Regions from separate parts of the Streptomyces sp. NPDC002779 genome, predicted to be linked through region 1. Evidence: riboswitches for the same ligand, from Rfam matches in the RefSeq annotation. Region 1 holds a riboswitch; each other region holds the start of a gene.
The links. A riboswitch is a leader RNA that binds a small molecule or an ion and turns the genes downstream of it on or off. The one in region 1 is predicted to bind cyclic di-AMP.

Region 2: another riboswitch for cyclic di-AMP. It lies ahead of ACFYW5_RS20015 (transglycosylase family protein); the one in region 1 lies ahead of ACFYW5_RS09880 (M23 family metallopeptidase).
Region 3: another riboswitch for cyclic di-AMP. It lies ahead of ACFYW5_RS04025 (NlpC/P60 family protein); the one in region 1 lies ahead of ACFYW5_RS09880 (M23 family metallopeptidase).
Region 4: another riboswitch for cyclic di-AMP. It lies ahead of ACFYW5_RS23795 (LysM peptidoglycan-binding domain-containing M23 family metallopeptidase); the one in region 1 lies ahead of ACFYW5_RS09880 (M23 family metallopeptidase).

What each region holds. Positions count from the first base shown of each region.
Region 1 covers NZ_JBIAQC010000003.1:14,263-21,191, forward strand. Annotated here, with positions in the region: gene lhgO (L-2-hydroxyglutarate oxidase) at 1-347, shown strand, start outside; gene trmB (tRNA (guanosine(46)-N7)-methyltransferase TrmB) at 399-1,241, shown strand; gene ACFYW5_RS09875 (PrsW family intramembrane metalloprotease) at 1,294-2,640, shown strand; gene ACFYW5_RS09880 (M23 family metallopeptidase) at 2,736-3,764, opposite strand; cyclic di-AMP (ydaO/yuaA leader) riboswitch at 3,776-3,932, opposite strand; gene ACFYW5_RS09885 (PP2C family protein-serine/threonine phosphatase) at 4,163-5,260, opposite strand; tRNA gene ACFYW5_RS09890 (tRNA-Met) at 5,412-5,485, opposite strand; gene ACFYW5_RS09895 (alginate lyase family protein) at 5,537-6,730, opposite strand; gene ACFYW5_RS09900 (dihydrofolate reductase family protein) at 6,880-6,929, opposite strand, start outside.
Region 2 covers NZ_JBIAQC010000006.1:420,196-427,124, forward strand. Annotated here, with positions in the region: gene ACFYW5_RS19995 (hypothetical protein) at 1-708, shown strand, start outside; gene ACFYW5_RS20000 (hypothetical protein) at 669-1,016, shown strand; gene ACFYW5_RS20005 (cytochrome P450) at 1,430-2,701, shown strand; gene ACFYW5_RS20010 (transglycosylase family protein) at 2,884-3,891, shown strand; cyclic di-AMP (ydaO/yuaA leader) riboswitch at 4,068-4,246, shown strand; gene ACFYW5_RS20015 (transglycosylase family protein) at 4,250-4,954, shown strand; gene eno (phosphopyruvate hydratase) at 5,255-6,535, shown strand; gene ACFYW5_RS20025 (septum formation initiator family protein) at 6,631-6,929, shown strand, end outside.
Region 3 covers NZ_JBIAQC010000001.1:892,704-899,632, reverse strand. Annotated here, with positions in the region: gene ACFYW5_RS04030 (tellurite resistance/C4-dicarboxylate transporter family protein) at 1-554, opposite strand, end outside; gene ACFYW5_RS04025 (NlpC/P60 family protein) at 654-1,844, opposite strand; cyclic di-AMP (ydaO/yuaA leader) riboswitch at 1,852-2,005, opposite strand; gene pcrA (DNA helicase PcrA) at 2,357-4,840, shown strand; gene ACFYW5_RS04015 (M23 family metallopeptidase) at 4,889-6,514, opposite strand; gene ACFYW5_RS04010 (esterase/lipase family protein) at 6,599-6,929, opposite strand, start outside.
Region 4 covers NZ_JBIAQC010000008.1:234,237-241,165, forward strand. Annotated here, with positions in the region: gene ACFYW5_RS23775 (MBL fold metallo-hydrolase) at 313-1,506, opposite strand; partial or broken gene ACFYW5_RS23780 (TetR family transcriptional regulator C-terminal domain-containing protein) at 1,622-2,180, shown strand; gene ACFYW5_RS23785 (SIMPL domain-containing protein) at 2,190-2,999, opposite strand; gene ACFYW5_RS23790 (SGNH/GDSL hydrolase family protein) at 3,122-3,907, opposite strand; gene ACFYW5_RS23795 (LysM peptidoglycan-binding domain-containing M23 family metallopeptidase) at 4,126-5,082, opposite strand; cyclic di-AMP (ydaO/yuaA leader) riboswitch at 5,087-5,254, opposite strand; gene ACFYW5_RS23800 (tyrosine-protein phosphatase) at 5,739-6,524, shown strand; gene ACFYW5_RS23805 (DUF6126 family protein) at 6,534-6,656, opposite strand; gene ACFYW5_RS23810 (helix-turn-helix domain-containing protein) at 6,653-6,929, opposite strand, start outside.

The DNA.
Region 1 (6,929 bases):
CCCGGGAGCTCGCCTCGACGCTGGGGTGGCCGGGGTCGTGGTCGATAGCCCGGCGGCATTGGCGGTACGGCGCGGGCGAGCTGCGGCGGTCGGTGTCGAAGGCGGCGTTCACGCAGGCGGTGCGGCGGATGCTGCCGGCGGTGACCGAGGAGGACCTGCTGCCCGCGGCGGCGGGGGTGCGGGCGCAGGCGGTGCTCCGGGACGGGACGCTGGTGGACGACTTCCTGATCAAGGAGGGGGCGCGGGCGGTGCATGTGCTGAACGCGCCTTCCCCGGCGGCCACGGCGTCCCTGCCGATCGGGCGGGAAGTGGCCCGGCGGGCGTTGGCGGTGCTGGGGTCGGTGTGACGGGCTCCGCCGCTGCCCCGCACTCCGTCAACACGTAAAATCGACCCCACTGTGTCTGACTCCCTCCACACCCCCGAAGCCCCCCACTCCGCCCCCGGTCATGAGCCCGGTGCGCCCCTTCGGCAAGCGCGGGCCAAGGGGGAGCCGCGGTTCCCCCACGGGCCCCAGCCCGATCCCGCCGGGTCGCACTTCGAGCGGCGGATCCGCAGTTTCCAGCCCCGGCGCAGCCGGGTGACCACGGGACAGGCGGACGCGCTGCGGCGGCTGTGGCCCGCGTGGGGCCTGGACATCGACGGCCGACAGGTCCTCGACCTCGGCCGGCTCTTCGGGAACGACCACCCGGTCGTCCTGGAGATCGGGTTCGGGATGGGCGAGGCCACCGCCCAGATGGCCGCCGCGGACCCGGCGACCAATGTGCTCGCCGTCGACGTGCACACCCCGGGCCAGGGCAATCTGCTCAACCTCGCCGAGCACCAGGGACTGACCAACATCCGGGTCGGCAACGGCGACGCCATCATCCTGCTCCGCGAGATGCTCGCCCCGGACTCGCTCGACGGGCTCCGGGTCTTCTTCCCGGACCCCTGGCCGAAGAAGCGGCACCACAAGCGGCGGCTGATCCAGCCGGAGTTCCTCAGCCTCGCCGCGACCCGGCTCAGGCCCGGTGCGGTCCTGCACTGCGCGACCGACTGGGAGCCGTACGCCGCACAGATGCTCGAGGTGCTGACGGCCCACCCGGGCTTCGAGAACACGCAGGCCGACGGCGGTTTTGCGCCGCGTCCCGGGTTCCGGCCGCTGACCCGTTTCGAGGGCCAGGGACTGGACAAGGGTCATGTGGTGAACGACCTGCTGTTCCGGCGCGTACCGCACCGAGACGAATCCCCCGCCGGCGCCTGAGCCCACCGCGCTCCTGTGCGGGCAGCGCCCTTCCCTCGTTAGGGTCAATGCCGTGGCCACCAGTCCCCCGTACCCGACGCAACCCCCCGGTCCTCCCGGCGGCACACTGCGGCACGCGCACTGGTGGCAGCGGACGGGGGTGCGCTACGGCGCGCTGATCACCCTTCTCACCCTCTCCGGCCTGGTGATCCTCGCCCTGGTCCGCGAACAGACCGGCACCGAGGGCTTCCTGGTCGGACTGGGCCTGGCCGTGCTGCCCGTGCCGCTGCTGATAGCCGCCTTCCGGTGGCTGGACCGGGTCGAGCCGGGCCCCTGGCGGAACCTGCTGTTCGCCTTCGCCTGGGGCGCCTGCGCGGCGGCGCTGATAGCCATCGTCGCCAACAGCTTCGCGACGAGATGGATAGCGACGGCCACCGCGGACCCCTCCAGCGCCGACACCCTCGGGGCGACCGTGATAGCGCCGGTCGTGGAGGAGTCGGCGAAAGCGGCCGCCGTCCTGCTCGTCTTCCTCTTCCGGCGCCGGGACTTCACCGGGCTGGTCGACGGGGTGGTGATAGCGGGGGTCACCGCCACCGGCTTCGCGTTCACCGAGAACATCCTCTATCTCGGCACCGCCTTCGGCACCGACCAGATCACCGGCGGCAGCGGCATCGCCTCCGTGACGGCGGCGACCTTCTTCGTGCGCATCGTCATGTCGCCCTTCGCGCACCCTCTCTTCACGGTCCTCACCGGCATCGGCTTCGGTGTCGCCGCGCTCTCCGGCGACCGCCGGCGCCGGCTGCGGGCCCTGCTGCCGCTGGCCGGGCTGCTGCTCGCGATGGGCCTGCACGCGATGTGGAACGGTTCCTCGGTCTTCGGCCCGTACGGCTTCTTCGCCGTGTACGGGGCGATCATGGTCCCCGCGTTCGGGCTGCTGACGTGGCTGGTGATCTGGACCCGGCAGCGTGAGCTGCGCACCGTGCGGGAGGAACTGCCCGCCTACGCCGTCGCCGGCTGGCTCACCCCGGGCGAGCCCTTCGCGCTCGCCTCCATGCGGGCCCGGCGCCTGGCCCGGCAGTACGCCCGCCGCCGCGCCGGGAGGCAGGCGGCACGGGAGGTGGCGCGGTACGAGGCGTACGCGACCTCGCTGGCGTTCCTGCGCCACCGGGGGCGCCGGGGCCGCGCGGGCGCCGACTTCGTCGTACGGGAGCAGGAGCTGCTGCGGGAGCTGTGGCGCCGCCGGGAGGTCGCCCGCCCGGCCCTGGACCACGCGGCCCGCGCCATCGCCCCGCCGGTGCCGGTGGTGGCGGCACCCTGGCCGATGCACGGCGTCTACGGCTACCCGGCGCAGCCGACGTACCAGCCCTTTCCGGCGTACCCGGCGGGCCCGTACCCCGCGTACAACCCGTACCGGTCGTGAGGGCCGCCGTCGCAAGTACCGCGGACACCAAAAACCGGCAGCCCTGACGTCGGGGGGACGTCGTCAGGACCGCCGGGGTTCTGGCGAGGGCTGGGTCAGGGGTTGAGGCCCTTGCTGCGCAGCCAGGCGAGCGGGTCGATGCCGGAGGAGGAGCCCTCGGGGTGGACCTCCATGTGGAGGTGGGCACCGGTGACGTTGCCGGTCGCGCCCACGCGGCCGATGACGTCGCCCGTGGCGACCTTCTGCCCGACGCTGACGCTGATCGAGGACTGGTGGGCGTACCAGATCTCGGTGCCGTCCTCCAGGGTGAGCACGGTCTTGTAGCCGTAGGAGCCGTCGTACCCGGCGTAGGTGATCGTGCCGGTGTGCACCGCCTTGAGCAGCGTGCCCGTGGGAGCGGCGAAGTCGGCGCCGGTGTGGTAGCCGGAGGACCACAGCGCGCCGGCCTGACCGTAGGTCGAGGTGATGGTGTACGAGGAGGTCGGCAGCGCGAACTGCTTGGCGAGGGCGGCAAGGCGCTCGGCCTCGGCCTTCTCGCGGGCTTCCTCCTCGGCCTTGGCCTTGGCGGCGGCGGCCTTGGCCTTCGCCTCCTTCTCGGCCTCGGCCAGGGCTTCCGCGGCGGCCTTCTCGGCGGCAGCGGCGGCGGCCTCGGCGGCCTTGGTGTCGACCTGCTCCTGCTGCTGCTCGGCCTGGGCCATGATCCGGGCGCGCAGCGCCTCACCGGCGTCCGCGGCACCCTGCCCGGTGTCCGTGGTGGTCATGCCGACGGTGCTGAGCGGGGTGGCCGAGGTCTCGGGGATCTGCTCCGCCGAGTCGTCGGAGATCAGCGGCAGGTCGGGCATGGTGATCGCGACCGGCGGCTTGCCGGACTGGGCGCTGGCCATGCCGCCCGCGCCGACGGCGGCTATGACACCGACGCCGAGCACCGTGGAGCTACGGGCGAGTCCGCCGCCGCGCTGCTTGGCGACGCGGTGCCGGCCGCGTACCGGGCGAATGGATTCCGCGGTGGGGTTCCATTCCTCCCAGGGGCCCTCGTCGGTGCGGTGGCTGCCGTAGGAGAAGGCCTCGTCACTGCGCTGGCTCGGCACGAACGGGGCCTCGGGGGCAGGCCGGTTTGACGCCACGTGGGCGTGCTCCTTTCCTTCCTTCTCGCCTACCGGGTTAGCTGACGGGTTCGGAGCAGGAAGGTCTCCTACGCGCGTATATCAGCCGTTTCTGCGCGGCTGATTACGCCCGATTCACCCCAATGAGTGGTTCCCCGGTTCCCTTGCGGGATTCGGCGCGTGCGCACGGAGCCGCCTCTTGTGACGGCTGGGACGACCGCGCTGCGTTATCGAACGTTAATAGACACGGGCCGCGGATTCCAAGCTGTTCCTCTTGATCGTTAACGACTCCGGCCTGGACTTTCAGGTCACTAGGGCGCCAAAACGGGCGACTTGACCAAGCCTCATGCGTCACACACGTATTGACGGTGCGTCAGTTGTTATGCGGAGGGCTCCCATCCGATCACCGCCCGTGACGATCAGGGTCGGCGCACCGCGAGCAGCGCCATGTCGTCCGCCATCCCCCCTCCGCAGTGCTCGCGCACCTCCTCGGCGAGGGCGCGGATCAGGGCACCGGGGTCGCGGAAGACGCGCCCGGACAAACGACGTTCGGGGTCGAAGAAGACGCCCTGCGCGTCGCGGGCCTCCGAGAGGCCGTCGGTGTGCAGGAGCAGGGTGGTGCCGGGAGGGAAGGGGGCCTCGTCGGCGCGGTCGGGCCAGTCGCCGAGGTCGCTCATGCCCAGCGGGAGGGCGGGCTCACGGGCGCGCAGCGGGCGCACGGTGCCGTCGGGGTGGAGCAGCAGCGGGGGCGGGTGGCCGCGGTTGACGACGCGCACGGGCCCCTCCCCGTGCGGGAGTTCGGCGAGCACGGCGGTCGTGAACCCCTCGACGGCGTCGATCCCGTCGCGCCGCGCGCCCTCCCGGGCCAGCGCCCGCTCCAGCCGCCGCGCGACCGCCTCCAGGCTCGGCTCCTGCTCGGCCGCTTCCCGGAACGCCCCGATGACGACGGCGACGGCGGCGACGGCCCCCATCCCCTTGCCGCGCACATCGCCGACGACGACCCGGACGCCGTACGCGCTGTCCTGCACCGCGTACAGATCGCCGCCGATGTAGGCGTCGGCCTGCGCCGCCTCGTAGCGGGCGGCGATGTCGTAGCCGCCGATCCGCTCCAGGGGTTCGGGCAGGACGGCGCGCTGGGTGGCCACGGCGATCTCGCGCTGGGTGGCGAGCCGCAGATCGCCGCGGCGCACGACGCGGTTGAGGACGACGGCCAGGACGGCGACGGTGATCACGGTGACCACCTCGGTGACCGTGTCCGGGTCCATGCCGAAGCCCAGCCGGATGTGGACGGCGTAGGCGGCGATCAGGGACACGGCCCCGACGGCGATTGTGCCGCTGAGTGCGTAGAACGGGGCGGCCACCAGCGGGGCGGCGGTGAAGAAGGGGATCGCGGTGAAGCCCCGGGGGGTGACGAAGTCGTAGAGGACACCGCCCGCGATCAGCAGCAGCGGGAGCAGGCGGACGAAGGTGCCTGCGGACGACGGGTGCCGGGTCCCGTCCACGCCTGAAGCCCGCACTGCCCGCCTCCCGCCACGTCCGCCGTCCCTCCAGGTTTCCCGGAGCGGCGGCGGGCGGCGAACGGTGTGGGCCGAGTGGATGAGGCGGGGAAACGCACCAGTGGAAAAACACCCAGGGCCGGAACCAATGGTTCCGGCCCTGGGTCTTCAGTAGCGGGGACAGGATTTGAACCTGCGACCTCTGGGTTATGAGCCCAGCGAGCTACCGAGCTGCTCCACCCCGCGTCGTTGACACCAGTGTACGCCATTCGCGGGACCCCCTGCGCACGCGTTTCTTCACGCCCCGGGATTGCCCGCGTGGGTGAGCGTCTCCCAGGCCACGAAGAGATCGTCGGTACCGGCCGGACGGGTCTTCTCGGCGAGCGCGCGGGCCGCGGAGCCGCCGAGGCCGCGGTTGACCGCGACCTCCAGGTCGGGCCCCATGTTCCGCTCGACCCGGCCGCCGCACAGCCAGGCCGGCGCGGGCTCGCCCAGCTGGTGGCGGGCGTGCAGTTCGAGCGCGGCCGTGAGCCGGTCCTCGGCCTCGCCATACAGGTCGACGCCCTGGTGCCGGGCGGTCTCGGCGATGTGCGCGGTGGCGGCGACGGAGTAGCCGACGTGCTGGAAGTTGCGGCAGCTCTCCTGGGTGACGCCGTCCTTGTACTCCGTCTGCCGGAACCAGTACGCCGCCAGCCGCTGCGGGGTGTTCATGCTCGACCCCGCCGGGGTGAGCGGGAGGGGGCCGTCCTTCTCCAGGTAGAAGTAGGCGGGCACGCGGTCGCGGAAGCGGGCGAGGGCGTGGTCGAAGGTTTGGTGGTCGTCGAGGAAGACGGCGATGCCGATGGCGGCGTCGGTGGTGATGAGGTCCCAGTTGCCGTTGGTGTCCGGGGCCTTGCGGGTGACGTGCGGCAGGTGCGCGGTGCGGAGCATCGTCTCGAACCGGCGTACCCGGTCCTCGGGCCAGCCCGCGCCCTCGCTGTGCCGGACGATCTCGGCGGCCCGCGCCCAGGTGGACCCCGACCAGCCGGCCTGCAGCCCGGCGTTCTGCCCGCTGTGCCGCTTCAGCCGCGCCGACCAGGCGTCCATGATCTCCCTGGCCTTCACGGCGTGCTGCCGCTTGCCGGTCACCGTGAACAGCAGGGCCTGCGTGTAGGCGGCGATGGCGTCCTCGCGCTCCTGCACGCACCCGCGCCCGGCCTTGCTCCCGGCGGGACAGTGGACGTCCGCGTACGGCTCGGCCCGGTACTTGTAGGCGCCGTACCTGCTGTCCCGCATCGCGAGGTATGCCTTCAGCCACGGCTGCTTCCCGGCGGTGACGTTCTTGCGCACGGCGGCCAGCTGCGACGCGCTGACGAGGACGCCGGGGTGGGTGAACTCGGCGTCGGGCGGCAGGGCGCGCGCCATGGTGCGGGAGTCGGCACCGGTCGCTCCGCAGGCGGTGCCGAGGAGGGCGACGAGCAGCAGCAGGGCGGCACTTCGGACAGACCTCATGCTGGCAGCCTGGCGCGGTGCGGGGCGGGGCGCAGTTCGGATTGGGCCGATCGGACCCGGGGCGGGCCGATACGGCGGCGGGTGGGGGGTTACGGCAGCGGGTGGGGGTTCACGGCAGCAAGCGGGCGGTTACGGCAGCAGGCGGGCGGTTACGGCAGCAGGTGGGTGTTCGGGGCCTTCGCGCGGGCCTCGAACTCGG
Region 2 (6,929 bases), on a different contig from region 1:
TGCGACTGGAGCGAGACGGAACTCGCACGGCTCGCGCAGGCGGAGGACCCGCGGCTCAGGGACGCGGTGCGCCGGCGCGGTGAGCTGGGCGTCACGCAGTTCCTGGCGGCGGGACCGGAGTTGTGGGAGGAGCGGCGCCGGGCGAGCCGTCCCGGCGGGCGGGCCGACGGTCACCTGCTGGTGCGGGCGGCCATCGACGCGGCCCGTTGCGGAGTCACCAGTGGCCTGTCGCCCCGGACCTGGGAATTCCTGATCAACGTACGGCAGATGTACGGGAGCGGGTGCGCGCTGGCGACCCCCGTCTCGCAGGAGGACCTGGACTGGGCGGCCAAGCCGCGGCTGGGAGTCTCGGGGCTGCTGGTGCCGGGTCCCGAGAAGGACACCTGGCAGGCGTGCGGGACGCTGGTCGCCGACGCGATCCGCTGTCCCGACCTGCCGCCGCTGACTCCTCATCTGTGGGGGTCGATGGCCTGGATGGCGGCGAGGTACGACCTGCCCGAGCGCGACGAGGTGTCCCGGGCGGCTCGCGAGTGGTGCGGATCCCGGCCGAGGCGGGGGACCCCGTCGCCCCGACGATCCTCGCCTTCCTGTCGACGTGGGCCGGCGACGCCCCCGAGGCGCTGCGCTGGTGGGGCGAGGTCGCGGAGCAGGACGAGCGAGAGGCGTACATGCCCGGGCGGTACCTGCTGCTGGAGCAGGGCAAGCTGACCGAAGCCCTTCCCCATATCCAGAGGGCGGCCGAGGCGGGCAGCCGGGAGCCGGCCCAGGAACTCGGGTTCCTGCTCCTCGCGCGCGCCCTGCACTGGCTAGGCGTCGCGGCCGAGCACGGCAACCCCGCCGCGGCCGAGGCCCTCCCCGCACTCCGCGCGGCCCTCACGGACCAGCGACTCCTGTCGGCCCTGGCACCCCACACCCCCGACCCCACGCCCCCGTCCCCCGGCCCCCCACTCTCAGCCGGACGCGCCATCACCCACGCCCTGGACGAAATCCGCGCCCGAAACCCCACCACGCAGTAACCCCGCCAGGGCCCAACACCGCCACACGCGCAGAGAGGCAGAGAGTAGGGGGACGGACTCTCCTCAGCAGAGCCGCCAAGACCCACCCCGGCCCACCGGGCCGCCTCCGCCGGGCCCACCCATCCACCCGCCGCCGGCTCCCGCCCTCCAGCTCGCGCAGAGAAGGGGTGGCTCTCCCCGGCGGGCCCCGACAAGAAGCCGAGCACGGCCTCACGGCGCCTTGGCCCGCCCAGCCACCCACCCCCTCGCCCCGCCCAGCGAAGCCCCCGCCCCCCGCCGGATACCGTCAAGGAGTGACCGACCACCCCACCCCCGCCCCCAATCCAGACCGCGCCGCAACCCCCGCAGCCACCCCCACCCCCGCCTCGGCCTGCCCCGTCACCCCCACCCCAGACGGTGCCGCAACCCCCGCAGTGCCCCCTCCTCCCGCCCCCGACCTCTTCACCTGGGAGTTCGCTGCCGATCCCTACCCCGCATACGCCTGGCTGCGGGAGTACGCCCCCGTGCGTCGGACTACGTTGCCCAGTGGGGTGGAGGCGTGGCTGGTCACGCGGTATGCCGATGCCAAGCAGGCGTTGGCCGATCCGCGGCTCAGCAAGAACCCCGCGCATCACGACGAGCCCGCGCACGCCAAGGGCAAGACCGGTATCCCCGGCGAGCGCAAGGCCGAGCTGATGACGCATCTGCTCAACATCGACCCCCCGGACCACACCCGGCTGCGACGGCTCGTCAGCAAGGCGTTCACGCCACGCCGGGTCGCCGAGTTCGCCCCGCGCGTGCAGGAGCTGACCGACCACCTCATCGACCAGTTCGCCGACCGGGGATCCGCCGACCTCATCCACGAGTTCGCCTTCCCGCTCCCCATCTACGCCATCTGCGACCTGCTCGGCGTCCCGCGTGAGGACCAGGACGACTTCCGGGACTGGGCGGGCATGATGATCCGCCACCAGGGCGGCCCCAGGGGCGGAGTCGCGCGGTCCGTGAAGAGGATGCGCGGCTACCTCGCCGACCTCATCCACCGCAAGCGCGCGGCCCTGCCCGACACCCCCGCGCCCGGCGAGGACCTCATCTCCGGTCTCATCCGCACCTCCGACCACGGCGAGCACCTCACCGAGAACGAGGCCGCCGCCATGGCCTTCATCCTTCTCTTCGCGGGCTTCGAGACCACGGTCAACCTGATCGGCAACGGCACCTTCGCCCTGCTGACCCACCCCGACCAGCGGGCCCGCCTCCAGCAGTCCCTCGCCGCACAGGAGACGGCCCTCCTCGAAACCGGCGTGGAGGAACTCCTCCGCTACGACGGCCCCGTAGAACTCGCCACCTGGCGCTTCGCCACGCAGCCGCTCACCGTCGGGGGCCAGCACATCGCCCCGGGCGACCCGGTCCTCGTCGTGCTCGCCGCCGCCGACCGGGACCCCGAGCGGTTCGCCGACCCCGACACGCTCGACCTCTCCCGCCGCGACAACCAGCACCTCGGCTACGGCCACGGCATCCACTACTGCCTAGGCGCCCCGCTCGCCCGCCTGGAGGGCCAGACCGCACTGGCCACCCTCCTGCGCCGCCTCCCGGACCTCCGGCTCGCGGTGGAACCGGACGAGCTGCGCTGGCGCGGCGGCCTCATCATGCGCGGACTGCGCACCCTCCCGGTCGAGTTCACCCCGGTCGAGTTCACCCCGAGCGACTGAGCCCGGCCGCCTCGACGGACCGTCAGGTCAAACCTGACACACCCTCAAGTCCGTGATCTTCACGTGATCTGCGCGGCATTAACTTGTGACAAGTGATCGTCTGCCGATACGTTCACTCGTCAGCGCGGCGCCTCGCGTCAACGGCGCCGCGCCGGTCCCCGCTGTCTTCGAAAGGCCCTCGCATGCTCTCCGGGAACGGTCGTCACCGTCGCCCCCGCCAGGCCCCGGCTCTCCTCGTCGCGGCCGGAGTGACCGGCTCCGCCATCGCCATCCCGCTCCTCGGCGCCTCCGGCGCCAGCGCGGCCGAGGGCACCACCTGGGACCGGGTCGCGGAGTGCGAGAGCGGTGCCTCCTGGAGCGAGGACAGCGGCAACGGCTACTACGGCGGCCTCCAGATCACCCAGGAGAACTGGGAGCGGTACGGCGGCACGCGGTACGCCGCCTCCGCGGACCAGGCCAGCCGCTCCCAGCAGATAGCCGTCGCCGAGCGCATCCTCGCCGACCAGGGCCTCGCCGCCTGGCCGACCTGCGGCCCGCTCTCCGGTCTCGACACCGAGTCGGGTTCGGTCGACATCGACACCGGCGTCGCGGAGGATGAGTCCGCTTCGCCCGAATCGTCGGAGTCCGCCAACTCCTCCGGCTCATCTGATTCGTCCGGTCTGCTGGACCCGCTCGACGGCGATTCCGCGGATTCGGAGCCCAGCTCCTCCCCGTCGACCGAGGCCACGGACAACTCGAACAACTCAACCAAGTCGGACAAGTCCTCCGAATCCACGGAGTCCGCCGAGTCGGTTGAGTCGGTCGAGTCGTCACAATCCTCCGATACTGCCCCCTCCGTGGAGGCCGACAGTGAGTCCTCGGCCACTCCCGGGCGGGACAACCCGGACAACTCCGGCCGGATCGAGGGTGATTCCGCCCTCACCGACACCGGCTCCAGCGGCACCGGGCGCCACCGCGGCGAACCCGCCGACGAGAGCGCCGGCCGCAGCGGCGAGGAAGGCGCGTCGGACGGCTCGTACGTCGTCCGGGCCGGCGACAGTCTCGTCGGCATCGCCGACTCCCTTGACGTGAACGGCGGATGGCGCGGGCTCTACGCCGCCAACCAGGAGACCGTCGGCACCGATCCGGACCTCATCATCCCCGGTCAGACCCTTGAAGTAGGGGTCGAAATGGGCGAAAAGCAGCGGTAGTTCACGTCACGCTTCGCGCTGAATGTCCGGTTTGGCGAAAGTGTGGGATGAGTCTCAGAAGCCCTGATCGTCTTTGAAATTCGGCGGATCGCGTGTCTACCGTCGGGACCGCTCGTCAACACGAGCCCCGGCTGCCGCAACGCCGAATCCTGCCAGCGGCCGTACGGGAACAGTCGTCGCGTCATGCGCCGCAGGCAGGAGCGGGGGACCCAAGGTAGGCGCCGGGTCCGGCAGTCGAGGCGACTCGACACCGGAACCGGCTTGGGGTGAAGCCGCGCACCGCGAGGTGCACGGCCGGGCAACTCAACCGGCCCGAACCCGACAGCTCACCTCGCAGGCGTCGGTGAGGGGATCCACCATGCTGTTTTCCGGCAAGGGCAAGCACCGTCGTCCGTCCAAGGCCACTCGCGCCATCGCCATCGCCGGTGTCACCGGCGCCGCCGTCGCCGCTCCGCTGATGGCGGCCGGCAACGCCTCCGCCGCCACCGCCGCCGAGTGGGACGCCGTCGCCCAGTGCGAGTCCGGCGGCAACTGGTCCATCAACACCGGCAACGGCTACTACGGCGGCCTGCAGTTCTCGGCCTCCACCTGGGCCGCGTACGGCGGCACCCAGTACGCCTCCACCGCCGACCAGGCCAGCAAGGCCCAGCAGATCGAGATCGCCGAGAAGGTGCTCGCCGGCCAGGGCAAGGGCGCCTGGCCGCACTGCGGCACCGGCCTGTCGAGCGCCGCCTACACGGGCGGCTCCAGCACCGGCACCGGCTCCAGCACCGGCTCCTCCTCCGAGAGCGGCACCGAGACCTCCACCCGCTCGACCGAGGAGCAGTCCGCCTCGCGTTCGACCGAGCGTCCGGCGCAGAAGCAGAAGACCGTCACCACCCCGACCGGCAAGAAGGTCAAGAAGGGCGACGGCGAGTACAAGGTCGCCACGGGTGACACCCTCAGCACCATCGCCGAGGAGAACGACGTCAAGGGCGGCTGGGAGAAGCTCTTCAAGCTGAACAAGGACATCGTGGCGGATGCCGACCTGATCTACCCCGGTCAGCAGCTGCACCTCAAGTAGTCCCGTAGCCGAACCACAGCGCGCTCATAGACGCCTGGTTCACACTGAAGACCTCGTGCGGGCCACCCCCGTCCCCACGAGCACCCCGCTCCGGTGCGTGTTCCCCCGTACGCACCGGAGCGGGGTTTTCTTTTCCGGTATGTCACCGTCCCTTTGTTCCGCTGCCGAACAATGGGTACCGTCTGTCCTTGTCCACGGGACGGTCGGTCGGCTGGCCTACGTCCCGCAGGCGGATAGGCTCTAGTCGCAAGGCTCACGTGCCCCGCACTTCCAGCGTCACATCCCAAGAAGGAGATGCTCGTGCCGTCCATCGACGTCGTCGTAGCCCGGGAAATCCTGGACTCCCGAGGCAACCCCACGGTCGAGGTCGAGGTCGGCCTCGACGACGGCAGCACGGGTCGTGCCGCCGTTCCGTCCGGCGCTTCCACCGGCGCCTTCGAGGCCATCGAGCTCCGCGACGGTGACCCCAACCGCTACCACGGCAAGGGTGTCGAGAAGGCCGTCCTCGCCGTCATCGAGCAGATCGGCCCCGAGCTGGTCGGCTACGACGCCACCGAGCAGCGCCTGATCGACCAGGCGATGTTCGACCTGGACGCCACCGACAACAAGGGCTCCCTCGGCGCCAACGCCATCCTCGGCGTCTCGCTCGCCGTCGCCCACGCCGCCTCCGAGGCCAGCGACCTGCCGCTGTTCCGCTACCTGGGCGGCCCGAACGCGCACCTGCTGCCGGTGCCGATGATGAACATCCTGAACGGCGGCTCGCACGCCGACTCCAACGTGGACATCCAGGAGTTCATGATCGCCCCGATCGGCGCGGAGTCCTTCTCCGAGGCGCTGCGCTGGGGCACCGAGGTCTACCACACCCTCAAGAAGGTGCTGAAGAGCAAGGGCCTGGCCACCGGCCTCGGCGACGAGGGCGGCTTCGCCCCGAACCTCGGCTCCAACCGTGAGGCCCTCGACCTCATCCTCGAGGCGGTCAAGGAAGCCGGTTACACCCCCGGCGAGCAGATCGCCCTCGCGCTCGACGTCGCCGCCTCCGAGTTCTACAAGGACGGCGTCTACACCTTCGAGGGCAAGGCGCGCTCCGCCGCCGAGATGACCGAGTACTACGCCGAGCTGGTCGAGGCGTACCCGCTGGTCTCCATCGAGGACCCGCTGTTCGAGGACGACTGGCAGGGCTGGCAGACCATCACCGAGAAGCTCGGCGACAAGGTCCAGCTCGTCGGCGACGACCTGTTCGTCACCAACCCGGAGCGCCTGGCCCGCGGCATCGAGGAAGGCGCCGCCAACGCGCTGCTCGTGAAGGTGAACCAGATCGGTTCGCTGACCGAGACCCTGGACGCCGTGGAGCTCGCCCAGCGCAGCGGCTTCAAGTGCATGATGTCCCACCGCTCCGGCGAGACCGAGGACGTCACCATCGCCGACCTCGCCGTCGCCACCAACTGCGGCCAGATCAAGACCGGCGCCCCGGCCCGCTCCGAGCGCGTCGCCAAGTACAACCAGCTGCTGCGCATCGAGGAGATCCTCGACGACGCCGCGGTGTACGCCGGTCGCTCGGCGTTCCCCCGCTTCAAGGGCTGAGCCTGCTGAAGGCATAGCCAGTCGTACGTACGTCCCCGTACTCGGTCCCGTACCGTGTGCGGGGACGTACGCGCGTGTGTGAACGGGAGTGAGAGATGGCCGTCAAGGACCGGGACCGTTTCTCCACCACGACCAGGATCCGGTTGCTCGGGGAGCAGACGGCGGCCCGTGTCTACCGCTCGCAGACCAAGCGGCAGGCCCGCCGCTCCCGGCTCACCGGCCGGGCGGCCCTGCTCGCCCTCGTCGTCTGCTCCCTGGTCGTCGCCCTCGCCTACCCGATAAGGCAGTACGTCGCCCAGCGCGCCGAGATCGCCGATCTGGAACAGCAGAAGCAGCAGGCCCGGCAACGGGTGGAGGAGCTGCGCGATCTCAAGGCCCGCTGGCAGGACGACGC
Region 3 (6,929 bases), on a different contig from region 1:
GGATCGAAGCAGGCCAGGGCGACGGCGTAGAGGACGAGACCGAGCCAGAACAGCACCAGCGCCGCGTGCGCGAGCCAGGCCGCCGACTCCGCCGCGGCGAGGGTGGCGCCGAGTACGGCGAGGCCTTGCGTGGCCACGCAGCCCAGGAACACCGCGCCGGGCATACCGCGGTGCCAGTGGCGCACGACGACACCGAGCAGGCCCGCCCACAGCAGGGCGGCCGCCGCCAGCAGGGCCCCGGCCAGGACCTGCCATCCCTCGGCGGAGAAACGGGTGCCGAGCACGGCCGTCGCCGCGACGGCGGTGAGCGCGGCGGGGGTGCCGGCCTCCTCCCGCCAGCGCCGCGGCTGCCGCAGCAGCCGTACGACGAAGTCCCCGGCCAGGCCCAGCCAGGCCGTGCAGCCCACCGCCAGGGCGATCAGGGAGAGGATCTCGTGCCCGGTGAGGTGCAGGCCGACCGACACGATGCCGGTCGCCATCACCGCCGCCCCGGCCGCCGGAGGACGCAGCGCCCACCAGGCGCGAAGTGAGCGGAGCGCGAGGGAGCCGGACATGCGCCGATGCTAAGGAGCGCGGCGCGGCCGGCGAGGGGGCACGCGCGCGTGGGCGGGGAAACGGGGCACCGAATCACCCCCGCGCGCGTGCCGCGTCGATCAGGCCGGCCGGACCACGCTGTGGATCGAGCCCTCGCCGTCGTAGTAGACCGACTCCTCGCGGACGTACGTGCCGGGCTTCGGGGCGTGGATCATCATGCCGTTGCCGATGTAGATGCCCACGTGGGTGACGTCGTCGTAGAAGAAGACGAGGTCACCGGGGAGGGCGTTGGCGAGGGAGACCGTCGTGCCGGCCTCGACCTGGTCGTACGTGGTGCGCGGCAGGGAGATGCCCGCCGCGTTCCAGGCGGCCTGGGTCAGCCCCGAGCAGTCGTAGGAGTCGGGGCCCGTGGCGCCCCAGACGTACGGCTTGCCGATCTGCGCGCGGGCGAAGGCGATCGCCTTCTCGGCCTTCGTGGCGTAGGAGGAGTCCGCGGTGGCCTCGGAACCGGTGCTGCCGGTGGAGGTCTCCGTCGCACCGGAGGAGGAGCCGCTCTGCTGCTGGGCCGCCGCCTTTGCGGCCTCCTCGCGGCGCTGTTCCTCCGCCGCCTGCTGATCGGCCAGCTCGGCGGCCTTGCGCGCGGCCTCCTCCTGGCGCTTGCGCTCGATCGCGGCGAGCCGCGCCTTCTCCTCCGCCGTCAGCTGCGACAGCAGCTCCCGCGCGTCGGCGAGCTTCTTCTGGACCGTGGACTTGGCGGTCTTCAGATCGGTCTGCGACTCGTTCAGCGTTTGGAGGCTCTCGGTGGCCTCCTTGCGCTTCTTCATCGTCGCCGACTGCTCGGTGATGTAGTCGTCGACCGCTTCCTTCTGGCGGCCGGTCATCCGGCTCATCAGCTGGGTCTGGTCGAAGTAGTCCTGCGGGGTATCGGCGAGCAGGAAGGTCGCGGTGTCGGGGGCGGCGGCGCCGGTGCGGTACTGGGCGGCGGCGAAGGACCCGAGTTCCTCCCGCGCGTCGTTGAGCTTCTGGGTGCGCTCGGCGACGTCGTCGAGAAGGGTGTCGACCTGCTTGCGCTGCTTGGTGGTCCGCTCCTTGGCGGCGTTGTACTTCTCGGTCGCCGTCTCCGCCTGCCGGTAGAGGTCGTCGACCTTCTTCTCGACCTCTTCGAGGCTCGGCTTGTCGTCCGTGGCCGGGTTGGCGTTGGCCGTCTGGGACAGCAGGGCCACGGAGGTGAGGGCGGCCGTGGCAAGGGCGGGGGTCCGTATGCCTGCTACGCGCGTACCCGCGGGACGCGACTTGCGGTGCGACGCCAAGGGAGGCGACTCCTTCCAATGGTCCGCCTACCGAGTTAGCTGTCGGGTTCGGGCGGGTGGTTAGGAAGGGTTGCCCTACGACCGTGTCCCGTGCGGGAGTCGGGTCGATTCACCCCAATGTCGGTGGGTCCCCGGCTCGGCTGCCTGGGCGGCAGCGGACTCGGCGGAGGCCGCGCGGCCCGGCGAGGTTCGCCGGTGGGGGTCGTACGGCCTGTGCGGCACGGTAGCCAACTCGTGTGGCGCCTGTGAAGGTTGATGGGTGATATGCCCGATACATTTTCGTGACCTTGGGTCAGGGCATCGGCCGTCGTGATCGATCTGGCCGGATCTGCGGCGACCTGTCCGTCGGCCGGCTCCCGTCCGACGCTGTGACCAAGGTCTCCGCCGCAGGTGTACGGGGGTGAAGGTCCCCTGCCCGGCGGGCGCGACGCGACGATCCCCGGCCGCCGATCCGGGGGATGTTCTCAGGGCGGCGGCGGGCTGTCAGTGGGGAGCCCTAGACTCGGAGAGCGATGAGCAGCCTCTTTGACGACAGCTTCCTGGCGGACCTCCAGGCCCCTCGGGCCCATGCGGAGGAACCCCCGCCGCCGCCCGAGGACGATCACGCTCCGGAGTCGGTTCCGGACGATCTGTTCGGCGGGAAGTTCGACGTGCCCCCGGACCGGGACGCCTACTACCGCGACGGCGCCCCGCGCCCGGCCCTCGACGCGGCCGCGCTCATCGAGGGGCTGAACGAGAACCAGCGCGCGGCCGTCGTGCACTCCGGCACCCCGCTGCTCATCGTGGCCGGAGCGGGCTCCGGCAAGACGCGCGTGCTCACCCACCGCATCGCCCATCTGCTCGCCGCGCGGAACGTGCACCCCGGGCAGATCCTCGCGATCACCTTCACCAACAAGGCCGCGGGCGAGATGAAGGAGCGCGTGGAGCAGCTCGTCGGCCCGCGGGCGAACGCGATGTGGGTGATGACCTTCCACAGCGCGTGCGTGCGGATCCTGCGGCGCGAGTCGAAGAAGCTCGGCTTCACCTCCTCCTTCTCGATCTACGACGCCGCCGACTCCAAGCGCCTGATGGCCCTGGTCTGCCGTGACCTGGACCTCGACCCCAAGCGCTTCCCGCCGAAGTCCTTCAGCGCCAAGATCTCGAACCTGAAGAACGAGCTGATCGACGAGGAGGACTTCGCCGCCCAGGCCTCCGACGGCTTCGAGAAGACCCTCGCCCAGGCCTACGCGCTCTATCAGTCCCGCCTGCGCGAGGCGAACGCGCTGGACTTCGACGACCTGATCATGACGACGGTCCATCTGCTGCGCGCCTTCCCGGACGTCGCCGAGCACTACCGCCGCCGCTTCCGGCACGTCCTCGTCGACGAGTACCAGGACACCAACCACGCCCAGTACGCGCTCGTGCGCGAGCTGGTGGGCACCGCCGAGCACCCCGTCGACGTACCGCCCGGCGAGGACGACCTGCAGCCCGCCGAACTCTGCGTCGTCGGTGACGCCGACCAGTCGATCTACGCCTTCCGCGGCGCGACCATCCGCAACATCCTCCAGTTCGAGGAGGACTACCCGGACGCGACGACGATCCTGCTGGAGCAGAACTACCGCTCCACCCAGACGATCCTCACCGCCGCCAACGCCGTCATCGAGCGCAACGAATCCCGCCGCCCCAAGAACCTGTGGACCAACGCGGGCGCGGGCGCGCGCATCACCGGCTATGTCGCCGACACCGAGCACGACGAGGCGCAGTTCGTCGCCGACGAGATAGACCGCCTCACCGACGCGGGCGACGCGAAGGCCGGCGACGTCGCCGTCTTCTACCGCACCAACGCCCAGTCGCGCGTCTTCGAAGAGGTCTTCATCCGCGTCGGCCTGCCCTACAAGGTCGTCGGCGGCGTCCGCTTCTACGAGCGCAAGGAGGTCCGGGACGTCCTGGCCTACCTGCGCGTGCTCGCCAACCCCGAGGACTCGGTCCCGCTGCGGCGCATCCTCAACGTCCCCAAGCGTGGCATCGGCGACCGTGCCGAGGCGATGATCGACGCCCTCTCCCAGCGCGAGAAGATCAGCTTCCCGCAGGCGCTCAAGCGCGTGGACGAGGCGTACGGCATGGCCGCGCGCTCCACCAACGCCGTCAAGCGGTTCAACACGCTGATGGAGGAGCTCCGTACGATCGTCGAGTCCGGCGCCGGACCCGCGACCGTCCTGGAGGCGGTGCTCGAACGCACCGGCTACCTCGCCGAGTTGCAGGCCTCCACCGACCCGCAGGACGAGACCCGGATCGAGAACCTCCAGGAACTCGCCGCCGTGGCCCTGGAGTTCGAGCAGGAGTCCGGCGAGGGCGAGGCGACCGGCTCGCTCGCCGACTTCCTGGAGCGGGTCGCGCTCGTCGCCGACTCCGACCAGATCCCCGACGAGGCCGAGGACGGCTCCGGCGTCATCACCCTGATGACCCTGCACACCGCCAAGGGCCTGGAGTTCCCGGTCGTCTTCCTCACCGGCATGGAGGACGGCGTCTTCCCGCACATGCGGGCCCTCGGCCAGACCAAGGAGCTGGAGGAGGAGCGGCGCCTCGCCTACGTCGGCATCACGCGCGCGCGGGAGAGGCTGTATCTGACCCGCTCGTCGATGCGCAGCGCGTGGGGGCAGCCCTCGTACAACCCGCCCTCCCGCTTCCTGGAGGAGATTCCGGCGCAGCACGTCGACTGGAAGCGCACCGGTGCCACCTCGCCGGTGTCCTCCGGGCCCGCGTCGGGTGTGGCGGCCTCGCTGTCGTCGTCCCGGTCGCGCTCCTCGGCCTCCGGCGCGTCCGGCTTCGCCACCCGGCGGACCTCCGAGCAGCCGGTCGTCTCGCTGGCGGTCGGGGACCGGGTCACGCACGACCAGTTCGGGCTCGGCACCGTGACGGCGGTCAAGGGCACGGGCGCCAACGCCGAGGCGACGATCGACTTCGGCGACAAGCCGAAGCGGCTGCTGCTGCGCTACGCGCCGGTGGAGAAGCTGTAGTCCCGCTCGTCCCCCGCTGCTGAACGGCGGCGGGGGACTGCCGGGGAGTTACGACGGTTCGAGGCCGTGGCTGCGCAGCCAGGCCAGCGGGTCGATAGCCGACCCCCCGCCCGGGCGGACCTCGAAGTGCAGATGCGGGCCGGTCGAGTTGCCGGAGTTGCCGGAGAACGCGATCTGGTCGCCGGCCTTCACGGCCGTACCGGAGGCGACCTGGTACGTGGACAGGTGGCAGTACCACGTCTCCGTGCCGTCCATCGCGGTCACGATCATCATGTTGCCGTAGGCGCTGTTCCACTGGGTGCGCACGGTGCCGTCGGTCGCGGCCAGCACCGGAGTGCCGTACGCCACCGGGAAGTCGATGCCGGTGTGCACGGACATCCAGTTGATGCCGGCCTGGCCGTAGTAGGCGCTGAGCCCGTGCTGGGCCACCGGCAGCGCGAACTTCGGGCGCAGCCGCTCCTTGCGGGCCGCTTCCTCGGCCGCCTTCTTCCGCTCGGCCTCCTGCTCGGCCTTGAGGTCGATGCGCTCCTGCGTCCGGCTGGCCCGGTCGGCGAAGTCGTCGGCGCCGGCCGAGAGGCTCTCCAGCTGGGTGTCCAGCATGTTGTTGGCCGTCGAGGGCTTGACCGCCTGCGCGTCCGACGCGGTGGCCGTGGTCTCCTGCTCGTCGGGCGTCAGCGTGCCGACGGAGGCGGCGGCGATCCCGGCCACGCCCATGACACACGCCGACGGCACGGCGATGGTCAGCAGCGCGGAGCGCTTGGCGGGGGGACGGCGGCGGGAACGGGACGCGGTGCGGGCGGCGGCGCGGGAACCCGGAGCGGGGGCACTCTCCTCCTCGTCGTCGAGGAGGGGGGTCACGTCGGGGATCTCGCCGGTGTCGCTCGACTCGCCCTCGCCCGGGGCGGGTTCCTCGTACGAGGTCTCGCGGTAGGACGTCCCGTCGTACGACGCTTCCTCGGCCGCGACCTGCTCGAAGGTCGCCGTCGGCTGCTGGTCGAACGACTCGGCCCGGTGCTCGTAGTCGTCGGACCCGGTGGCGGCGCCGTCGGAGTTCCACTGCGTGGCGTCGTAGGTGCCGGTGTCGAAGGTCTGCGTGCCCCAGTCCCAGTGCTGGGTCCGGTCGGCGGGGCCGCCGGACGGGTCGGGCTGGAGCCAGGCGTTGGCGTCCCACTGGCCACTGGCGTCGGGGCTGGTGGCCTGCGGCGGAACGCCGGGCAGCTGCTGGTGGCCGGCCGACCAGGCGGTCGTCTCGTAGACGCCGGTGTCATAGGCGGCGTGGTGCTGGGCCGCGTACGCGTCGTAGTGCGGGGTCTGATGGCCGACCGTGGCCCACTGGCCCGAGTCGTAGGCGCCGGTGCTCTCGCCCGGCATCGAGCCGAACAGCGGGTCCGTGTCGAACGTCCCGGTGGGCTGCGGAAATCCGGTGGCGTCGTAGTGACCCTGCGTGGTGAAGTCGTCGTACTGGGCTTCCTGGGTGCCGTACGACGCGTAGTGCGCCGAGGCGGCCTCGGAGGCCGGAGCCGGGGTGGTCATGATCCCCGACGGGTGACGGTCGTTCACCAACTTCTCTTTCGCCTCGACAACAGGGGCTGCCAGAGCAGTGCGGCGACTGTACCCGGCGGTATGCGGGCGCGACAATCTTCGGCAGGTTTCACCTTTCCCGGAAACGGGCATTCGGCCGTGTTTCGGGGGACAGAGGGCGCGACTTTGGCCTTGTGTTCGAAGATTGTTCGAGACTTCCGCCGGATCCGGGTCGGCTCAGGCCACCGTCAGACCGCCGGCGCGGGCGATTTCGGCTTTCGTCCAGTCGGTGTCGAGTGCCTGCCGTATCCCGACCGCCACGGCCGGGTGCACGGGCAGGGCGAGATGTCCGACCCCGCTCACCCGCACGTTCCGCGCCGACAGGTCGGGGTGGTCGATGCAGGCCGTCTCCAGCGGGTCCATCAGATGGTCGAGGTCGCTCCAGAAACTGACGAAGTGCGTTCGGCAGCCGGGCGCGGGCCCGGCCAGCTCCTCCAACACCACCGAGCCGGGGCGCATCTGGCGGACGATGGGATGCGCGTTCGCCAGCGGCGCCACGCGGGTGCCC
Region 4 (6,929 bases), on a different contig from region 1:
GACAGTAGTCGGCAACGCATCAGGTGCGGTGGGCAGTTGACAAACTCGTACGCGGAGCATCCACCTCTGGTATGAGCGCTCGTACGGCAGATCGACCGCCCGAAGCGGATCCCGCCACCGAACGCAAAAGCATCGATCACACCTGATCGGAAGTGGTCACAGGCGGACGACGAGGGCCGGGAAGCCCTTCGCTTCCCGGCCCTCGTCGTCCGCCGTTTCTCCGACCGGCGTCAACCCGCCGACGCCGCTTTCACACCCTCGGGGGTTTTGGCCCGACCGTCACCCGCCGTGTCGGGGTGTGTCTGCCGCTGCTCAGCGGTCACCGGCCAGATCGAGGTCACCGCGGGCGCCCTCCTCGGGCGCGGCCACCGGCTCCGGACGGCGCCAAGGGTGCGGGAGCGGCGCCGAGAGCGAGCGCCACCAGGGCTGGACGGGCAGCAGTCCGGCGGGCTCGAACGGCTCGCCGGGCCGCGGGAAGGCGGCCGCCTGGCCGGCCTCGTCGGCGGCGTCCCGGGTCCACTCCCCGGGCTCCGCCCACGCGTGCGTGGCGAGGTTGAAGGTGGCCCAGTGGATCGGCAGCAGCACGCCGTGCGGCTGTCCGCCCTGGAGGTCGAGGTGGGCGCGCATGCCCTCCTCGGGCGTCATGTGGATGTCCGGCCAGAAGTCGCTGTACGCGCCGATCTGGATCATCGTCGTGTCGAACGGGCCGTACGCGGCGCCGATGTCCTTGAAGCCCTCGAAGTACCCGGTGTCGCCGCTGTGGAAGATCCGGTGCTCGGAGCCGGCCACGGACCAGGAGGCCCACAGCGTGTGCTGGGTGTTGCGCAGACCGCGGCCGCAGAAGTGCCGGGCCGGGGTGGCGGTAAGGGTGAGCCCGCCGACCTTGGCCGACTCGTGCCAGTCCAGCTCGCGCAGCCGGTCGGGGGAGACGCCCCAGCGCTCCAGGTGGGCGCCGACGCCGAGCGGCACGGCGAACACGGTGTCCGTGCCGGCCAGCGCCCTGATGGAGGGCAGGTCCAGGTGGTCGTAGTGGTCGTGCGAGATGACGACGACGTCGACCGGGCCGAGCGCGGCCAGCGGCAGCGGCGCCGGGTGCAGTCGCTTGGGCCCGGCGAAGGAGAACGGGGAGCAGCGCTCGCCCCAGACGGGGTCGAAGAGCACCCGGTGCCCGTCGATCTCCGCGAGCACGCTGGAGTGGCCCATCCAGGTGATGCGCAGTCCGGTGGCGGGCGGGCGCGCGAGGTCGGCGAGCGTGGTGGAGTGCACGGGCACGCTGCCGCGGGGGGATCTGCGCGGGCGCTCGTCCTTGGCGAAGAAGACCTTGGCGAACTCCAGCATCGAGCCGGAGGGCCGGGTCCGGGCGAGTCCTCCGGGGTTCTGGAAGACGCCGTCCTTGAAGTGGGGCGATCTGCGGATGCGCGCCAGGCGCTCGCCGCTCGGCTCCGCGCCGAAGCCCGCCGGCTCCAGCGCACGGAGCACGGAGCTCAGGGAACGGAAACCGGTCACGGTACCTCCATGTGGAGTCGTCGAGGCATCCCATTATGGTCGGCCCCTCCGACAACGCCCTCGGCCCGGCCCGCCACACTCGACCGCACCCTCGTCACGCGCCTCACCCTGTTCCTTGGGCCCCGGTACGCCGGGCGTGGCGGCGGTGAGGATCGCCGACGTGGCGTCGGCGCTCGGCGTGAGCAACGTTCTGGTGCTGTACCACTTCTCCAGCAAGGAGAAGCTGGTCGCCGCCGCCTTCGCCCACGCGGCCGAGGACCCTGGCCCAGTTGCGCAAGCTGCTCGGGCGCCGGACGACCGCGCTGCGCCGGTTGCGCGCGCCCGTGCGCCGGTACGCGCCCACCGGCCAGGCCAAGGGCTGGCGGCTGTGGATCGAGGGCTGGGCCGCGGCGCTGCGCGAACCCGCGCTGCGCGAGGTCACCCAGACCCTCGACACGCAGTGGAAGGCGGCCCTCGCCGAGGTCATCGCCGAAGGGGTGGCCGCGGGCGAGTTCCGCTGCCCCGACCCGGCCGGCGCGGCCCTGCGCCGGACGGCCCTGCTCGACGGGCTCGCCGTCCAGCGGACGTCCTACCCGGGCGCGCTGTCCCGCGCGCGTGCGCAGGAGTGGGCCGACGAGGCGCTGGCCCGGGAACTGGGTGTGGAGCGGGAGGCGTTGACCGCGGCGGCGCGGTGAACCCCGGAATCAGTCCAGCTCGTAGACGGCCGTGACCCGGACGTCGTCCTGGATCTCGCCGGGCGCGATCGGCACGCCCACCCCGCTCCCGGCCACGTCGGCGGGGGCCGGGACCGGGGAGGGGCCGCCCGACACGCCCTCGGTGAGCGAGATCAGCCGGCCCAGGTGCCGTCCGCTGAGCCGGGCGTACTGGAGCGCCTTGGCGTGCGCGTCCTTGTGCGCGGCCGTACGCGCGCGTGCCCGCAGTTCGGTGCGGTCGGCGACGTCGAAGACGACCCCGTGGATACGGCCCGCGTCGCCGGTGGCGTCCGTGACGGACTGCAGGATCAGGCCGGTCCGCGCCACCATGCGGATCTTCAGGGAGAAGTTCTGCGCGGCCTGATACCCCGTCAGCGTGGAGTTGCCGTCCTGGTACTTGTACACCGGCGTCAGGGACAGCCCCTCGGTACGCACGTCCTGCTCGGCCACCCCGCGCTCGCGCACCGCGTTCAGCAGGGCGTTCGCGGCCTTGCTCTGGGCGTCCTGGGCGGCCTGCGCGGTCTTGCCGACGGCCTCGACGCCGACGCTGACGACGGCCAGATCGGGAACGGCGGTCGCGGAGCCGACCCCGGTCACCGTGATGGTCGACGACACCGGCGAGCTGCGCACGGCCGAGGCGGCGGGGCCGGCCGGAGCCGTCACCGAAACAGCAGCGGGGCTCGCCGGCGCGGCACCGGCGCCGGCCAGCGCGGTCGCCGGAGCGGCCGCGAGGAGCGGCAGACCGAGGGCGAGGAGGGCGACGGCGACGGTGGCGGTGGGACGGGGCAGCGGTACGGTCATGGCCGACCTTCCGGGCGTGCGGACGGGACGGGCCCATCCCAGCACCGGGGTCCGCACGCGCGCGTGCACCACTCCCCCGCCGTCACCTCACTGGTCGAGCCCGCCCCGGCCCCGCGCCTGCCTCAGACGGCCGTCTCGATCCACATCCTGATGTCGCCCGGCGACAGACTGCCCTTGGCGATCACATGGTCGCCCGACGACTCCCCCCGCAGCCGCCGCCCGAACCACGGCACCAGGTACTCGCGTGCCCACTGCACATCGTCGCGCCGGATCTCCAGGGTCCCGCGCGGCGGCAGCGGCGGCCAGGGCTGGTCCGGGTCGGCCGGTACCTCCAGACCGAGGACCTGTCCCGCGCGCAGCGCCACCCGCGTGTGCCCCTCGGGCGACAGATGCAGCCGGTCGGTGTCCCAGGCGCGCCGGTCCTGCACGGTCTTGAGGGACCACAGGTCCAGCACCGGGCAGCCGTACCGGTCGGCGATGGCCCGGACATGGAGGTTGTACGTGGCGATCTTGCCGCGCAGATGCTTCAGCACCGGCACGCCACGGGTGTCGAAGCCGGTGGTCACCATGACGGTGCCGGCGGCCTCGGTGAGCCGGGCCACGGCCCGCTCGAACCGCTCGGCGACCTCGTCGGGGTCGGTGCCGGGCCGGATGATGTCGTTGCCGCCGGCGCAGAACGAGACCAGGTCCGGGGCGAGTTCGAGCGCCCTCGGGAGCTGGTCGGCCACGATCTGGTCCAGCAGCTTCCCGCGTACGGCCAGGTTCGTGTAGCGGAAATCCCCCTCGGGGCGGCGGTCCGCGAGCAGTACCGCGAACCGGTCGGCCCAGCCGACGAACGCCCCGTCCGGGCCGGGGTCGCCGACGCCCTCGGTGAAGCTGTCCCCCAGCGCCACGTACGACCCGATCACTGCTCTGTTGTCACTCTTCGAATCGTCTGCCACACCGGGTCATGATTCACCTTCTAATGTGACCTACGCGACCGTAGGCAGGGGTTGACGGTCGGTGAGATACCCCACTCTTCAAGGCTTCACCAATTCCGGAATAAAAACACCGAAGGCCGGACCCGGGGATCTGGGTCCGGCCTTCGGTGGCGTGTCGGACAGGTGGTTCCTCAGCGGCGCGTCCGTCAGACGGAGACGCCCTTCGCGCGGAGGTAGGCGACCGGGTCGACGTCCGAGCCGTAGTCCGGCGTGGTGCGGATCTCGAAGTGCAGGTGCGGGCCGGTCGAGTTGCCGGTCGAGCCGGAGAGACCGACCTGCTGGCCCGCCGTCACCGACTGGCCGCTGGAGACGGACAGCGAGGACAGGTGGGCGTACTGCGCGTAGTGGCCGTCGGCGAGCCGGATGACGACCTGGTTGCCGTACGCGCCGGCCCAGCCGGCCGAGACGACGGTGCCCGCGCCCACGGCCTTCAGGGAGGTGCCGGTCGGCACGACGAAGTCGACGCCGGTGTGGTAGCCGCTGGACCACATGCTGCCCGCGACCTTGTAGGCGGTGCCGACCCCGGCGCCGGAGACGGGGGAGCTGAAGCCGCCGGCGGAGCTCTGCGCGGCCTGCGAGGTGGTGGCCGCCTCGGACTCCGGAGCCTGCGAGGACTCCGCGGCCTCGGAGGACTTGGCGGAGCTCGACGAGGAGGACTCGGCGGACGAGGACTTCGTGGAGGACTTGGCGGCCGGCTTCTCGGCGGTGTCCGTCGTGGCGGCTCTCTTGCCGATCGACAGCTTCAGGCCGGGGTGGATCAGCGCCGGGTCGTCGCCGACGGCCTCACGGTTGTCCGCGTAGAGCTTCTCCCAGCCACCGCTGACGTTCTGCTCGTTCGCGATCTTCGAAAGGTAGTCCCCCGAGCGCACCGTGTACGTCGTGGCGGTGGCCTTCTTCGCGGTGGCCTTCTTCTCGGCCGCCTTCTTGTCCGCGGTCTGGACCGACTGAACGGCCTTCTCCGGAACGGACTGCGACGGGGCCGCGTGGGCGCCGGTGGCCCCCAGGAGCGGGAGGGCGAGTGCGGCGCCACCGGTGCCGGCGACGGCGATCGAGCGAGTGAAGCGCAGGGCCTTGGGACGGCGGTGCTTACCCTTCGCGGGCATGGCGATTTCCTCTCCGGCGCCTACGAGGTGAGCTGTCGGGTGCGGACTGGAGATGTCCGGCCGCGCGCTGGGCGCGACTTGACCCCGAGCCTGTTCCGGGAACCGGACCAGGCGGTGGTGCCTGTGGGTCCCCCGCTCCTGCCGTGCACGGGTGAGTGGGTGCGGGTTCCGAGCAGCGGCAGGATTAGGCGTTCCGCTCGGAGTGGTGGCGAACGTAAGCGACCAAGACGCAAAGGGACAAGCAGAAGGTTCCACATGAAGCCGTACCTCTTGATCCCTTGTGGGAATTCCTCGTCACTTTGCGTGCATTAAGGAGGGGCCGTTCCCGCAAACGCCCTTGAGAAACGGGTGAATTACGTGAACATGACGGGCGACACTCGGTCACGGATATGACGCTGCTCACGTGACGCTGCTCCACACCCCTTTATTCCAGAGCGAGTTGGAAGGAAGGCTGCAATTCGGACAGAACGCTCAGAAGCGGCGCAGATGGAGAACTGTCACATCATGGTCGACGCGCTAACCCGCGATGAATCAGCAGGATTTCCACGGTGTTCGCCCGTTTTGCCGCATTCAATGAGCGGCCGGTATGCATGTCGTATCGTCAAGGCGTGCCCGTCGGCGAGCCGAGCCGGCGGGATCCGGTGGGAGGAGCCCCAGTGACGCAGCAGGTCCCGTCGACCGAGCCCGAGCTGGCCGGAGTGCGCAACTTCCGTGACGTGGGCGGGCTGCCGACCACGGACGGACGGCGGGTGCGCTACGGCGTGCTGTTCCGCAGCGGCCACCTCGCGCACGCGACCGAGCAGGACACGGCGTTCCTCGACTCCCTCGGCCTGCACACGATCTTCGACTTCCGCAATGTGGCGGACCAGAAGCTGGAGGGCCCCGACGTCGAGCTCACGGGTGTCCGGAATGTGAACCTCCCGCTGTCGGACCCCGCGGACGGCGCCGAGTTCTGGAAGATGGTCCGCGACGGCGAGATCGAGCAGCTGCGGCAGATCCTCGACGACGGCAAGGCCGCGAACCGGATGATCGAGTCGTACCGCACGATCGTCAAGGAGCGCACCGCCGAGCACTCCCAGGTGCTGCGTTCCCTGGCCGAGGACAGCGTTCCGGCCCTGATGCACTGCGCGGCGGGCAAGGACCGGGCCGGCCTGTCGATCGCGGTGACGCTGCTCGCCCTCGGCGTGGAGCGAGAAGCGATCCTCGCCGACTACCTGGAGTCCAACGCCAAGCACCGCCGCTACAAGGTGCAGCGCAACAACACCCACACCCCCGAGGTCATGGAGCTGCTCAGCCCGCTCTTCGACGCGCGCGCCGAGTACCTCACGGCGGCCTTCGACACCATCGAGGAGACCTGGGGCGACGTCGACACCTACCTGGAGCAGGGGCTCGGCATCACCCCGGAGATCCGGGAGCGGCTGCGGGAGCGGCTGCTCGACTGAGCCCGGCGGCTACTGCCCGGCCCCCAGCTCGAAGAGCAGATAGATGAACGCGGCGAAGACATGGCCCACCGCCAGGTAGATGACCAGCCGGATCCACAGGGCGCGCGGGAACTTCTCCTCCATGTCGCTCATGGCGTCTCTCCGGGGGTCGGGCCCAGGCACAGGGCGGCCGTGGGGCTCTGCAGCAGGGTGTGGACGAACAGCAGCTCCACGCCGTCCGGGTCCAGGGCGGCGATGCGGTGCGGGGTGAGCGAGTCGAAGTGGGCGCTGTCGCCCGGTGCGAGCCGGTGCGCGGTGTCCCCGAGGCGCAGCCTCAGCCGCCCGGTGAGGACGTAGAGCCATTCCTCGCCGGGGTGCACCCGCACGATGTCGCCCTGGGAGCCGAAGGGGACGTGCAGCCGCAGC